2 regions of the Chengkuizengella sediminis genome follow, and region 1 is predicted to be linked to the other one. Evidence: a T-box and tRNA genes for the amino acid it is inferred to sense, from the RefSeq annotation. Region 1 holds a T-box; the other holds one or more tRNA genes.

Region 1 (6,886 bases):
AGTAAAATTTACCACGAGGTGACACTACTTTAGCCCCTTTCCCCAAACAAATAGAAGCTAAACCAAAATCATGTGTAATTAAAATATCATTCGCAGAAATATGATTTGAAATATATAAGTCTGCTGATTGATCAGAACGATCAACCTGAATGTTTTCGACACCATCTTCATTTTTTAATGAGTGATCAAAAGATGCAACCATTACAATCTTGATTTGAAATTGCTTACCTAGTTTGACAATTTCGTTCTTCACGGGACACGCATCAGCATCAACAAAAATAAAAATATTTTTAATTGTGAATCACCAATTTCTATTTAGAGTAGCTTTAGTTTATTATATACGAGAAATAAATATAAAATCCTTTATTTGTGACAAACAATGTTATCCTTTGTATATCACTACTCATAGTTAAGTACTTATCTGTTTAATTTATAATACTATTTTTTGGAAATCAGCAATTTTAACAATATCAGAAGATATATTCGCTAACAAAGCTAAACGATTTCTTTTTAAGTTTTCATCCTCACTCATGACCATGACTTTTTCAAAAAAAGCAGTAATTGGAGTTTGCAGTTGTTTTAACATCTCTAACGCTTCAAATTCTAATGATGCATTTAATTTTTCTGTAAACGTAGGATGTATTTGTTCCCATGTTTTAAATAATTCTATTTCAACCGTTTCTTCAAAGTGTTCTTCTATAATGATTTCATCTTCTGCTTTTGATGCTAAATTTTCTACACGATTGAACGATTCGACAATGATCTTTATATCAGGTTGTTTTACAAACCCCATTAAAGCTTTACCCCGTCTTATTACAGATGGAATATTAGTAATGTCAGTTGCCATTACTGCATCAATCACATCATATCTTATTTTCATATCCGTAAGTACATTTTTAATTCTTAATGAGAAAAATTCCAAATATTTTGCTCGAAGCTCTGAAATTTCCGTCTTTAAAAAACTACTCTCTTCATACACTTCAATACAAATATCAAATAAATTAAATAAGTTGATTTTCAGATTATGGTCCAATATGATCTGAACAATCCCAGCTGCGCTCCTACGTAACGCATATGGATCTTGAGACCCTGTAGGGATAATACCAATAGAAAAACAACCAATAATACTATCCATTTTATCTGCAATACTAACAATTGCACCAACCATGGATTCAGGTGAAGAATCACCAGAAAAACGAGGTTGGTAATGCTCAAAAATAGCTCGTGATACCACTGGGTCTTCTCCAGCTTTTAAAGCATAATCTTCTCCCATTACACCTTGTAATTCAGGAAATTCATTAACCATTTGGGTTACAAGATCAAACTTACAGATGGTAGAAGCTCTCGACACTTGATCTTTCACTTGTTCATCTACGGATAAAAACCTAGAAATTTGACCCGATATTAAACGGGTTCTTCTCACCTTATCTCCAACTGTACCCAGTTCTTCATGATATACAATCTTCTCTAATTTAGCTAGCGCTTTTTCTATTGGGGAATTCTGGTCTTCTTGATAAAAAAATCTTGCATCTGCCAATCTAGCTTTTAATACTTTTTCATTACCTCTTGCTACTACGTCTAAAGATTTTTTATCTCCGTTTCTAACCGTAACAAAATGAGGTAATAATTTATTATTTTGATCAAAAACAGGAAAATAACGTTGATGTTCTCTCATGGATGTAATTAATACTTCCTGGGGTATTTCTAAAAACTCTGGTTGAAAGGATCCAAAAAGGACAGTAGGGTATTCAACTAGAAAAAGCACTTCTTCTAATAAGTCCCCTTTTACAGATATATCCCAGCTTTTATTTTCAGCTAATGTATTAATTTGTTCAACAATAAGCTGTTGTCTTTCCTCTATATCTACGTATACATATTCCTCTTTTAATTGAGTTACATATGTAGATGGAAAATCGATGTTTACCTCACTACCAAGAAAACGGTGTCCTCTTGACTTTCTACCAGCATTTACTTCTGTGATTTCCATTGGAATCACTTCGTCACCATATAAGGCAACAATCCATCGAATGGGGCGAACATATTTTAATTCATACTTTCCCCAACGCATATTTTTGGGATACACCATAGAGGTGACGATCTTACTGATCCCCAAGGATAATATATTTTTTGTTTCAATGCCAACCTCATTTTTAACAGCATAGACATACTCTACACCATTTAACTCTTTAAAAAACAAGTTAGATGGTTCAACTCCTTGGCTCCTTGCAAAACCTAATGCAGCTTTGCTCCATTCACCAAGATCGTTTTGAGCAATTTTTTTGGAAGGACCCTTCACTTCACTTCTAAGATCTGATTGCTTTGATGATACATTATCAACAATAACAGCCAATCGACGCGGAGTAGCGTAAATTTTAGTTCTAGAAAAATGAATTCTAGACTCCATTAACCATTCACTTATTTTTTTCTCTAGTAATTTAACAGCATCACGAATAAATCTAGAAGGTATTTCTTCCATTCCAATTTCAATCAACAAATCTTTATTCATTGATGCTCACCCCTTTTTCCATTAAAAGTGGAAATCCCAAACGTTCCCTTTCTTGTAAATAGGTTGATGCACATAATCTTGATAGATTCCTTACCCTTGTAATATAACCTGTTCGTTCTGTTACGCTAATAGCTCCTCTTGCGTCTAATAGGTTAAATGTATGGGAACATTTTAAAACGTAATCGTAAGCAGGAAAAACCAAATTTTGTTCCAATGTTTTATTAGCTTCCTCTTCATACATATTAAAAAGAGTAAATAACATTTTTGTATCTGATATTTCAAAAGTATATTTTGAGTGCTCATACTCTGGTTGAAGAAACACATCTCCATACTTTACTCCTTCAACCCATTCTAAATCAAACACATTTTCTTTATCTTGAATATAGGATGCAAGACGTTCTAATCCATACGTAATTTCTACTGCAACGGGGTTCATATCAATCCCCCCCACTTGCTGAAAATATGTAAATTGTGTGATTTCCATTCCATCTAACCATACTTCCCAGCCTAACCCCCATGCTCCTAAAGCAGGATGTTCCCAATTATCTTCAACAAAACGTATATCATGATTTTCAGCATGAATGCCTAACTTTTTTAAACTTTCCAAATATATTTCTTGAATGTTATCTGGAGAAGGCTTCATAATAACTTGATATTGATGATGCTGATATAAACGGTTTGGATTCTCACCATATCGACCATCCGCTGGTCTTCTAGAAGGTTCAATATATGCCACATTCCATGGTTCTGGTCCAATGCTGCGTAAAAATGTCATCGGATTTAACGTCCCTGCACCTTTTTCAACATCATAAGGTTGAACAATAATACAATTTTGCTCAGACCAAAATTGCTGCAGAGTTAAAATCATATTTTGAAAATTCAATAAAACCACTCTCCTTTTTTACTAGGTATTAAATTGGCTGGGTATACACTTCAAAGCTTCACTTCACTTTTGTGGGTAAATAAAAAAAATCCCTATGTCAATAAAATGACATAGGGACGAGAAGTTACCCGCGGTTCCACCCTATTTGATAGTTGAACTCATAACTATCCGCTTTATTATTAAGATACTCCAGAATGCCGTTCATCAAATCCTTTGATCAGGCTTCCACCATCCCTGACTCGCTAAACAAAACATTTGGTTACTCTTTTCCTTCTTTGTACCTATTAAGTTAAAAAACATTTAATTAATAGTATATTACGGCATAATTAAAAAGTCAAATTTTGTTCTTCTCACCTGTTGATCTTTTTTTACTTTTTGGGGTGTTCTAAATTGTTTGGGGTAGTTTTGCTTATTTGATCCATTACATATCGAGACTTCCAATTAATATTCACATGTGTATCCATAAAATCACGCATCAACATTTTCACTTCATTTTTTATTGGATCTGAGATATTTATTTTCCCCAACCTTCTTATATCCATCTCTTGAAACAATCGAAGTAACTTTAAAGATCTTGTATTTATTTTTTTAACATATTGCTCTCTGGTTTTGCATTTATAGCAAAGGGTGCCTCCGAGAGAAACTGAAAAAAAAGAACTATCAGCTAATTCTGCACCACATGAAATGCACTCTGTTAAAACTGGATAATAACCTGCTAATTCAAGCATTTTCATCTCAAATAAATGGGTAATGACTTGTGGGTCTTTCCCCTCCTCTATAAATTCCAAAGATGCTAATAATTGCTCAAAAATATAAGAGCTTCCTTCTTGTTCATCTATCATGCGATCAACTAATTCAACAAGATAAGCCGCATAAGTAGATTTAAATAAATCTAAATTCAGATCGTGAAAGGATTTTATGGTTTCACCATCATTCAGGGTCCCCATCTTCCCTTTTTTATAGTATGTAAACTCAGCATAAGTAAATAACTGAGTGACGCTAGAAAGGCGACTTTTTAATTTTTTCGCCCCTCTAGCCATAATGCTTGCTTTCCCCGTTTCTTTCGTGTATATTACAATAATTTTGTTACCTTCACCATAATCAATTGTGCGGATGACAATACCATCAACTTTAAATAACATCCTTCTTCCTCTTCCCTAATTAATCAATCCATACATCATCCTGAATTTCTTCCTGATTAGGTTCTTCGTCAACTTTTTCATGAATTTCTTTAAATAATAAGTAGGCGTCGACATCTCCAGTGTTAATAAAATACTTCCACGAAAAATCTCGCATGGTAGTCATTCCTTTCAGTGGCTATGTCGTAAAATGATTGATGTCTATTATTAGGTTAAACAGTTATGAAAAGAATATCCGAAGTAATTCGTACCAAATTAGTGAACCTTTCTTTCAAAGCAGGAAATCTGATGTTTCGTGAAAAGTGAAACTTAATATTTCTAATCGTGATGGAATCCTAAGTCCTTTAACACAACATCTTGATTTCTCCAATCTTTTTTCACTTTTACCCAAAGCTCAAGAAATATTTTTGATCCTAACAACCTCTGCATATCCTGTCTAGATTTTCTACCAATTTCTTTTAAGACAGCACCGTGTTTACCAATAATTATTCCTTTTTGAGATTTTCTTTCTACAAAGATTAATGCGGAAATATGCACAACACCATTATCTTCTTTTTTCATTTGTTCGATTTGTACAGCAATGGAATGCGGTACTTCCTCACGTGTTACCTCTAACAATTTTTCTCGTACCAATTCAGCACAAATGAACTGCTCTGGATGATCAGTAACTTGATCTTCCGGGTAATACCGTGGACCTTCTGGCAAATATTTCCGAATCTGATCTAATAATGGTTGAATGTTGTTCCCCATTTTAGCTGAAATTGGAACGATTTCTGCAAAATCATATAAATCTTTATAGGAGGTAATTGTCGGCAATAATTTTTCAGGATGTACAAGATCAATTTTATTTAATACTAAAATAACATGTGTTCTGACCGTTTTTAGTTGTTCAATAATATAACGATCCCCTTGACCAATCCCCTGTTCCACATCCACCACAAATAAAATAACATCAACTTCACTTAATGTATTTTCTACGATACTTAGCATATACCTACCTAATTTTGACTTAGGCTTATGAATTCCTGGCGTATCTATAAACACAATTTGTGTATCCTCTTGTGTATATACACCTTGAATTTTATTTCTTGTTGTTTGAGGTTTATCTGACATAATGGCTATTTTTTGTCCAATTACTTGGTTTAAAAAAGTGGATTTACCAACATTAGGTCTACCAATAATAGATACAAACCCCGATTTATGCGATTTACTCATAATGATTCTATTCCTCCTAAAGTTGAAATGCTCCCGGTAACAATTCAGAAACGGTTGTTTCTAATTGATCACCTTTTAGATTTACTAATATCACTGGCATTTTTTCAGAACATAATTCCACTAATACTTGTCGACAGACACCACAAGGGCTTATTGGATCTTCTGTATCTCCTGCAACAGCTATCGCTTTAAATGATTTAGGTTTATACCCATCTGCAATCGCACGAAACATTGCCGTTCTTTCTGCACAGTTAGTAGGGCCATATGCAGCATTTTCAACATTACAACCGATATGTATGACACCATCATCACTTAATAATGCAGCACCTACTCTAAAATTGGAATACGGTGCATATGCACTATCCATAGCTTCAATTGCTTTTTTAATTAAGGTTTCCTTATCCATATTTTTCTCCTCCAAATATCTTTTTTTTACTTTACCCTATATAAAAAAATAAATAAACAATGTCAGGATGGTACCTAATACTCCCCCATATAAAATGGAACTTATCTTTATTTCTTTTTGAGCTAATAAAACTGATACAAGCAGTATAGATATAAAACATGTTAGTAGTATATGAATTGCATTTGTATCACTTAATACAACCATCGTAAGTGCGGAAGCATTTAAAGCTGACATTAGATTAATTTGAGTTGTGTTTTTTTTATTGAATATAGTTTGTTGAATTACTATTGTACACAAAAATACCAAGCTAAGCACTACTAATGTTATTACTCTCGAGATTTCATGAGTTTTCACAAACTCGCCATTGATCCAAATTAGTATGGGATTATAAAACACGACTAGACCAACAATTACAGCAAAAACCGCAGATACTAATACAGCAGCTGCGGCAACATCTTTTGCAATTTTAGCAATAGGATGCTTATCTTTTACAGTCAGATCTATCGTTTTTTCAATCGCTGTGTTTATTAATTCCATTACGATAACTAAACAAATCACTGTACATACAAAAAGGATTTCCAACTGAGGTAATTCAAAATAAATAGCAAAAATAAGTACGATGATTCCAGCAAAAAAATGAAATCTCATATTTTTTTGAGTTGAATAAGCATAACTTAAACCTTCATATGCATATTTAAAACTGTGGAGCCACCTGTTCATCTTGTTAATCCTGCTTC
Region 2 (6,886 bases), on a different contig from region 1:
AGAAGTCGAAAAAACCACTAATTTTATACCAAATCCAATCTAATGTTTGGTCAATATGAGTAACTCCTCCGGCAACTTTTTCTGCAGAAGCCAGTAAATTTATTTCACTGTCAATGAGCGTTACCTTACCATTCACTGTTCCTTCAACTATAATTTCTCCATTTTCAACAACAAGATCTCCATTCACTGTTTGTCCTTCTGGTACAATGACTTGGTTATCTTTGATCACTACATATTCCATGCCACTTCCTGAAACGATAAGATTTGATTCTGGTTCATTCATGGCGAACAAACTTCCCATCATAATAATAACAAAAACGGCTGCTGCAGCCAAAGCAGGGTACTGTTTAGCCCACCTCATCCATCTGGTTTCTCTTTTCATTGGAATAACATCCATAATCTTGTCAGTTAAGTCATCAGGAACTGGGCTTTTTGGGAGAGACCTAGTTAATGCCTCGGTTTTTTCTAACTGTGTTAAATTCTCTTTACAATTTGAACATGTGTTTAGGTGATGGCTTAACTGATGAAGTTTTACACCAGTAAGATCTCCGTCCAAGTATTCATGCAATAAAGAATTTACTTGTTTACAATTCACTTTGCCCACACCTTTCAGAATTCAAACTCGTTCGTTCATTCATACCATACGTTTGTTAAAAAAATTGGTTTCAAAAAAAAATTAATAAATATGATTACTAATAACTTAAACAATATCTATATTAAGTTTCCATGTTCTAATTTTTTTCGGAGATACTCTCTACCTCTATGTACTCTAGTTTTGACGGTTGTTACAGGCATATTTAGTATATCACCGACCTCCTGAAGAGATAAATCATGCAAATAACGTAACACGACAACTGATTTATACTTTTCTGGTAATTTATCAATCGCTTCTCGAACATGTCTTTGTGTTTCAGAAATGATAAGCTGTTGATCAGGAGAGTCATCTAAGCTCGGAAGAATATCATAACCGTCTATCCCTTCGCCTTCTATGGTTTCAGCATCTAATGAAAAAGCATTTTTTCTTTTCCTTAGTCGATCAATACACAAATTTGTACCAATACGAAATATCCAAGTAGAAAACTTGAACTTTGCATCATATTTATGTATGCTTTTGTACACTCTTAAGAAGGTTTCTTGAGTTATATCTTCCGCTTCCTGTTTATTACCTAACATTCTGTAACCAAGATGGTAAATTTTACTCTTATATAAATCAACTAAATCTGAAAAGGCTTGATGATTTCCTTTTTTAGCTAATTTAATGATTTTTACTTCGGTACTTTCCACTACAATTCCCCCAGCATAATGCTTGCTATGGTTTAACGTGATTTAATTTTTAATTACTTCTTTTCAGCGACTATAATTCCAACTAATATTAAAAGTACTCCTAACCATTGTGCAAGGTTCACAGTTTCTTGTAATACAATAACCGCAGCAATGATTGCTGCTGGTAGTTCAATTGCTCCCAACATTGCAGACAAAGATCCACCGATTTTAGGAATTCCTAAGTTAAAACTAATTGTAGGAATCACAACACCTAAAATGGCTGCAAATAGTCCCCAGAAGAGAAATGTATTTAATTCTCCTTGGATATATGTCTGACTAGGAAATAATATCATCATTACAATGATACTAGGTGGAAGAGATGCTGTTATCATTATAGCTGATTTTAGTACAGAATCTATATTTGTTGCAACTCTTCCTGTAAAGGTTATGAATAAACTATATGTAATTGCGGATAAAAAACCGTAAATAAACCCTCTGGTACTCATTTGTTGAAGGTCTTCAAAGGACAATCCAACAGCTAAGATGGTTCCAAACATGACGACAACAACCGCTAGCACCTGATATATCGTTGGTAATCTTTTATGTAATACAGACTCAATAATGATTGAAATCCATATAAACTGAAACAACAGCACAATGGAAAGAGATGCATTTAAGTCTCTTAAAGAAGCATTGATAAAAATGGAAGTAAGTGAAATTCCAATAAAACCTAACAAGGTTAGTCTCAGCCAAGGAGCCTTCATTGGATTCTGCCACGAACTTTTTCTAAACCCTATAATAATCCATAATATCATCATACCAAAAAATAACTGTCCTGTGGTGATTTGAAGCTCATTTAATCCAGATTCATAAGCAAGTTTAATGATGGATGATAAAATCCCATAACTTGAAGCTCCAACTAACACAAGAATAATGGCTACCCAACGATGCATTTCTTTCAAATTAATAACCTCCAAGATACAAAAAGCCGGAAAGTCCATTAAGACCTCCGACTTTGTATACGGATAAAATATTGTTAGTCTTTGTACTTGTGACTTAATTGCTCTGATGGAAAATGAATCATGTCATTTATCCTGTATTTCGAAGCCCTGCTGCAATTCCATTTATCGTAAGTAAAACCTCACGTAATAAATCTGCATTATCATCATCTTCTTGACGTAATGCTCTAAGTTCAGACAATAATTCCACTTGTAAATAACTTAAAGGATCTACGTATGGGTTTCTTAAACGAATAGATTCCTGAATAACTGGAACATTATCTAAAATTTCTTTTTGTTTCGTTATATCTAAGATAAGCTTACTGGTCAAAATATATTCATCCTCTATGGATTTGAAAATTCGAGCTTGTATCGTAGAATCTTTGATCATATTTGAATACTGCTTTGCAATTAATAAATCTGACTTGGCAAGAGCCATTTGTAGATTATCTATCATAGATCTGAAAAACGACCAATTCTCATACATGTTTTGAAGCGTTTTTAAATTCTCTACCTTGCCCTGTATATAGGATTGCAGCCCTGTCCCTGCAGCATACCAAGCAGGTAACAAATATCTGCTTTGAGTCCAAGAAAATACCCATGGAATCGCTCTTAAATCTTCAAATTTATCACTATTTTTACGTTTAGAAGGTCTAGAGCCAATATTTAATTCCCCAAACTCTGTTAGTGGTGTAGATTCTTTAAAGAAGGTTACAAAACCTGGATCACGGAAAATAAGATCTTGATATTTATTAAGAGCTGTCTCTGAAATACCCTGAACGATTTCCTCCCAATTAGGGTCAGCTTTTAATTCCTGTTTTCGTTTAGATAACAATCCAGCTTTAATTAATGAAGAAGTTGCTTGCTCTAAGCTTCTGTATGCAATGCCTTTTAAAGAGTAACGAGAAGAAAGTACTTCTCCTTGTTCTGTAATTTTTATCCCGCCACCTAAAGTACCTGGGGGTTGCGCTAGGATACTGCGATTCAAAGGCATACCACCTCTACCTAAAGCTCCACCTCTACCATGGAAAAACTTTAGTTTAACACCGTATTTACTTGCGGTTTCTGTAATATCCCTCATAGCAATTCTTAATTCCCAGTTAGCTGTTATTGCTCCACCATCTTTATTGCTATCCGAATATCCCAACATAATCTCTTGTAGATCATTAACTTCCTTTAAACTTTTTCTATAGATAGGTATATTAAACAACTGATCTATAATTTGAGGTGCTTCATGAAGATCATCTATCGTTTCAAAAAGTGGTACAGGCTGAATAGATAACCCGTTTGGTTCAAGACGATGTAATCCATATTCTTTAGCTAATATTGTTACTTCGAGAAGATCACTAACACCCTGTGTCATACTAATCAGATAACTCTTAATGCAGTCTTGACCGAATTCCTTCTGAGCATTATAAATCGTTTTGAAAACATCTAAACATTCCTTTGTACTTTCAGAATAATTTAGATTCACTGTCGTTAATGGTCTTGGATCATTTAATAACTCTGTTAATAAATGAATCTTCCCATCTTCTTTCAATGCTGAATAGTTTTCTTCAATCCCTGTTTTTGAAAGAATTTCTGTGATTGCAAATTCATGCTCCTTACTATGCTGGCGAATATCCAAAGCAGCTACATGAAAACCAAAAAGTTCAACTTGTCTAATTACCTTCTTAACAAAATTATCTGCAGCATAATCTGCAAAATGTCCTCTTAAGCTACAATCAATTAATTTTAAATCATTTAAAAAATCTTCTGGAGAATTATATTTTTCTTTTTCATTAGAGACAGAAGATTCTGTGTTATTAATTTTTTGAAGCATATAAGAAAGTTTTATTCTATATGGTTCCTTCATATTTCTCCACTGATCAGCAACCGGAATTTCAATATTTCCACGATCTTCTTCAATTGAAGTTAAAAGTTCATCAGATACTTGTATAATGCTAGTACTGAAGCTCAGATGATCCTTAAGGTCTTTGAGGATTTGTCTGTATTTTTTTAAAGCTAAAGCTCTTTGCATTTTAAGTGTTTGCCATGTTGTTTCAGCGGTTACTGAAGGATTACCATCACGATCCCCGCCTATCCAAGATCCAAAACGTAAAAATGTTGGTACATGCCATTCCTGCTCAGGATAATATTTTTTTAAACAATGCTCTAATTCCTGGTATACGTCAGGTAAAACATCGAATAATGTTTCATCAAAATAATATAATCCGTTACGAACTTCATCTATAACTGTAGGTTTACGATCACGAAGTTCGTCCGTTTGCCATAAAGTTAATACTTCATTATGAAGTTTGTCCTTTAATAATTCACGCTCTTTATAAGTTAAAGTAGGATTGTCTAATTCCATCATTTCTTCAGCAATTCTATGATGAATATCTAAAACAGCTCTTCTTGTTGCTTCCGTTGGATGAGCCGTCATCACTAACTCTAATGTCGCTCCACTTAAGATCTCCATTACATCATCACTAGATACATTACATTCTTTAAACTCGATAATGATGCTTTCAATGGAACCAGGTTGAATAATATCACCTGTTGAACGTTCGTACTCTCTTTTTCTGCGAACTCGATGGTTTTGTTCTGCAATATTAACAAGGTGAAAATAAATTGCAAATGCCCTTATAACATTATGACGCTTACCCGTTTCTAATGTCTCGATCTTAGTTTTAAAATTTTCCAGTAATTCCTGTACGAAGTTTGCTCGTAAAGATTTACTCATTTCTCTGATTTCTTCTACGACATCAAGTAATTCTTTACCTCCTTGATGAACTAAAACCTCTCCTAAAATATTACCTAAAAAGCGAACATCTCTACGTAATGGATCTGTTTTATTCGTATCTACAGTAGTTTCAACCAACTCTCACACCTCATCTTTATTTAAATGTATAAATATATGATACTAAAAAAAGGGTCAAAAATCTCAGATTTAACAAAAATAATGAATTTCCATTAATTGAAATTAATAATTATGTAGTTGAATACTCAAATATATAGCTGCATAAATATACAACGATAGCAAGGGATTAGGTGTCAATTCAATAACATCACTTAGTAATTAGTATAATACTATGCTAGGGGAAGTTAACAAATTGCTCTAATATAATTTATTTGTAGATCAGGTTTTCGAAATAGGATTATAATCGATATTAAAAAAAAAAGACCTTATAGGTCATTTATTGTTAAATGGAGCGGGTGATGGGAATCGAACCCACGCGACCAGCTTGGAAGGCTGGAGTTCTACCATTGAACTACACCCGCGTATTAAAATAATAGTGGTCGGGACGACACGATTTGAACATGCGACCCCTTGGTCCCAAACCAAGTGCTCTACCAAGCTGAGCTACGTCCCGATGTAAATATATTATTGAAAATGGCACGCCCTGAGAGATGCAGTTACCTGACTGCGATGCCTTTTCTTTCGAAGCTTATGCTCCGACGAATTCTAACGTTCGAATTATCTCATGCGTTTTGTCTATCTATGAAGATTAAATGGCACGCCCTGAGAGATTCGAACTCCCGACCTTTTGATTCGTAGTCAAACGCTCTATCCAGCTGAGCTAAGGGCGTATATGGAGCGGACGACGAGATTCGAACTCGCGACCCTCGCCTTGGCAAGGCGATGCTCTACCACTGAGCCACGTCCGCAAATGGTGCGCGTGAAGGGAGTCGAACCCCCACGTCGTAAGACGCTAGATCCTAAGTCTAGTGCGTCTGCCAATTCCGCCACACGCGCATAAATAAAATGGTGAGCCATGAAGGATTCGAACCTTCGACACCCTGATTAAAAGTCAGGTGCTCTACCGACTGAGCTAATGGCTCTCATAATGGCTGGGGATACAGGATTCGAACCTGTGCATGACGGAGTCAAAGTCCGTTGCCTTACCGCTTGGCTAATCCCCATCAATTCAATTGTAACAGTGCCGTCAAGAGGACTTGAACCCCCAACTTACTAATTAAGTCAGTTGTTCTACTAGTTGATCTACAACTGCAAACATAATTGATGGTGGACGCTGACGGGATCGAACCGCCGACCCTCTGCTTGTAAGGCAGATGCTCTCCCAGCTGAGCTAAGCGTCCATATTAGTGATAGAATATAAGGAATAAGCCAAAGATCCCTGCAAAGATATTATGGTGCCCGTACAGGTTAGTCTTCATTTCAATGAAGATTGTGCTCCGACGAACCCTTGGGATTCTTCATCCCTTGATGTTATTTCTTTAAGTGGTGACCCGTACGGGATACTCTTCATTTCATTACGAGACTGCGATGCGATCTCTTACGAAGATTATACTCCGACGAACCCTAGGATTCTTCATCCCTTGATGTTATTTCTTTAAATGGTGACCCGTACGGGATTCGAACCCGTGTTACCGCCGTGAAAGGGCGGTGTCTTAACCGCTTGACCAACGGGCCACATTGATATTAATAAGCTCCCAACCGGATTTGAACCGGTGACCTCTTCCTTACCATGGAAGCACTCTACCTACTGAGCTATGGGAGCATATGGCTCCCCGAACAGGACTCGAACCTGTGACAACTCGGTTAACAGCCGAGTGCTCTACCAACTGAGCTATCAGGGAACATTATATACAGTAAATAGAGAATTAAAGCTTGGCAACGT

Evidence for each region. The T-box of region 1 lies ahead of glyQ (glycine--tRNA ligase subunit alpha). A T-box ahead of a tRNA ligase gene usually reads a tRNA of that ligase, here a tRNA-Gly.
Region 2: it has a tRNA-Gly gene. The T-box ahead of glyQ (glycine--tRNA ligase subunit alpha) is inferred to sense a tRNA for this amino acid. The anticodon was not compared.

What each region holds. Positions count from the first base shown of each region.
Region 1 covers NZ_SIJC01000001.1:578,254-585,139, forward strand. The annotation lists gene EPK97_RS02885 (YaiI/YqxD family protein) at 1-295, opposite strand, end outside; gene glyS (glycine--tRNA ligase subunit beta) at 431-2,506, opposite strand; gene glyQ (glycine--tRNA ligase subunit alpha) at 2,499-3,389, opposite strand; T-box leader at 3,499-3,674, opposite strand; gene recO (DNA repair protein RecO) at 3,758-4,531, opposite strand; gene EPK97_RS02905 (YqzL family protein) at 4,551-4,685, opposite strand; gene era (GTPase Era) at 4,847-5,743, opposite strand; gene EPK97_RS02915 (cytidine deaminase) at 5,760-6,149, opposite strand; gene EPK97_RS02920 (diacylglycerol kinase family protein) at 6,186-6,869, opposite strand; gene ybeY (rRNA maturation RNase YbeY) at 6,866-6,886, opposite strand, start outside.
Region 2 covers NZ_SIJC01000004.1:462,682-469,567, forward strand. The annotation lists gene EPK97_RS11290 (zf-HC2 domain-containing protein) at 1-595, opposite strand, end outside; gene sigW (RNA polymerase sigma factor SigW) at 712-1,284, opposite strand; gene EPK97_RS11300 (EamA family transporter) at 1,338-2,216, opposite strand; gene ppc (phosphoenolpyruvate carboxylase) at 2,353-5,124, opposite strand; tRNA gene EPK97_RS11310 (tRNA-Gly) at 5,452-5,525, opposite strand; tRNA gene EPK97_RS11315 (tRNA-Pro) at 5,541-5,617, opposite strand; tRNA gene EPK97_RS11320 (tRNA-Arg) at 5,758-5,834, opposite strand; tRNA gene EPK97_RS11325 (tRNA-Gly) at 5,838-5,912, opposite strand; tRNA gene EPK97_RS11330 (tRNA-Leu) at 5,916-6,000, opposite strand; tRNA gene EPK97_RS11335 (tRNA-Lys) at 6,011-6,086, opposite strand; tRNA gene EPK97_RS11340 (tRNA-Gln) at 6,093-6,167, opposite strand; tRNA gene EPK97_RS11345 (tRNA-Val) at 6,269-6,344, opposite strand; tRNA gene EPK97_RS11350 (tRNA-Glu) at 6,604-6,678, opposite strand; tRNA gene EPK97_RS11355 (tRNA-Thr) at 6,694-6,766, opposite strand; tRNA gene EPK97_RS11360 (tRNA-Asn) at 6,770-6,845, opposite strand; rRNA gene rrf (5S ribosomal RNA) at 6,875-6,886, opposite strand, start outside.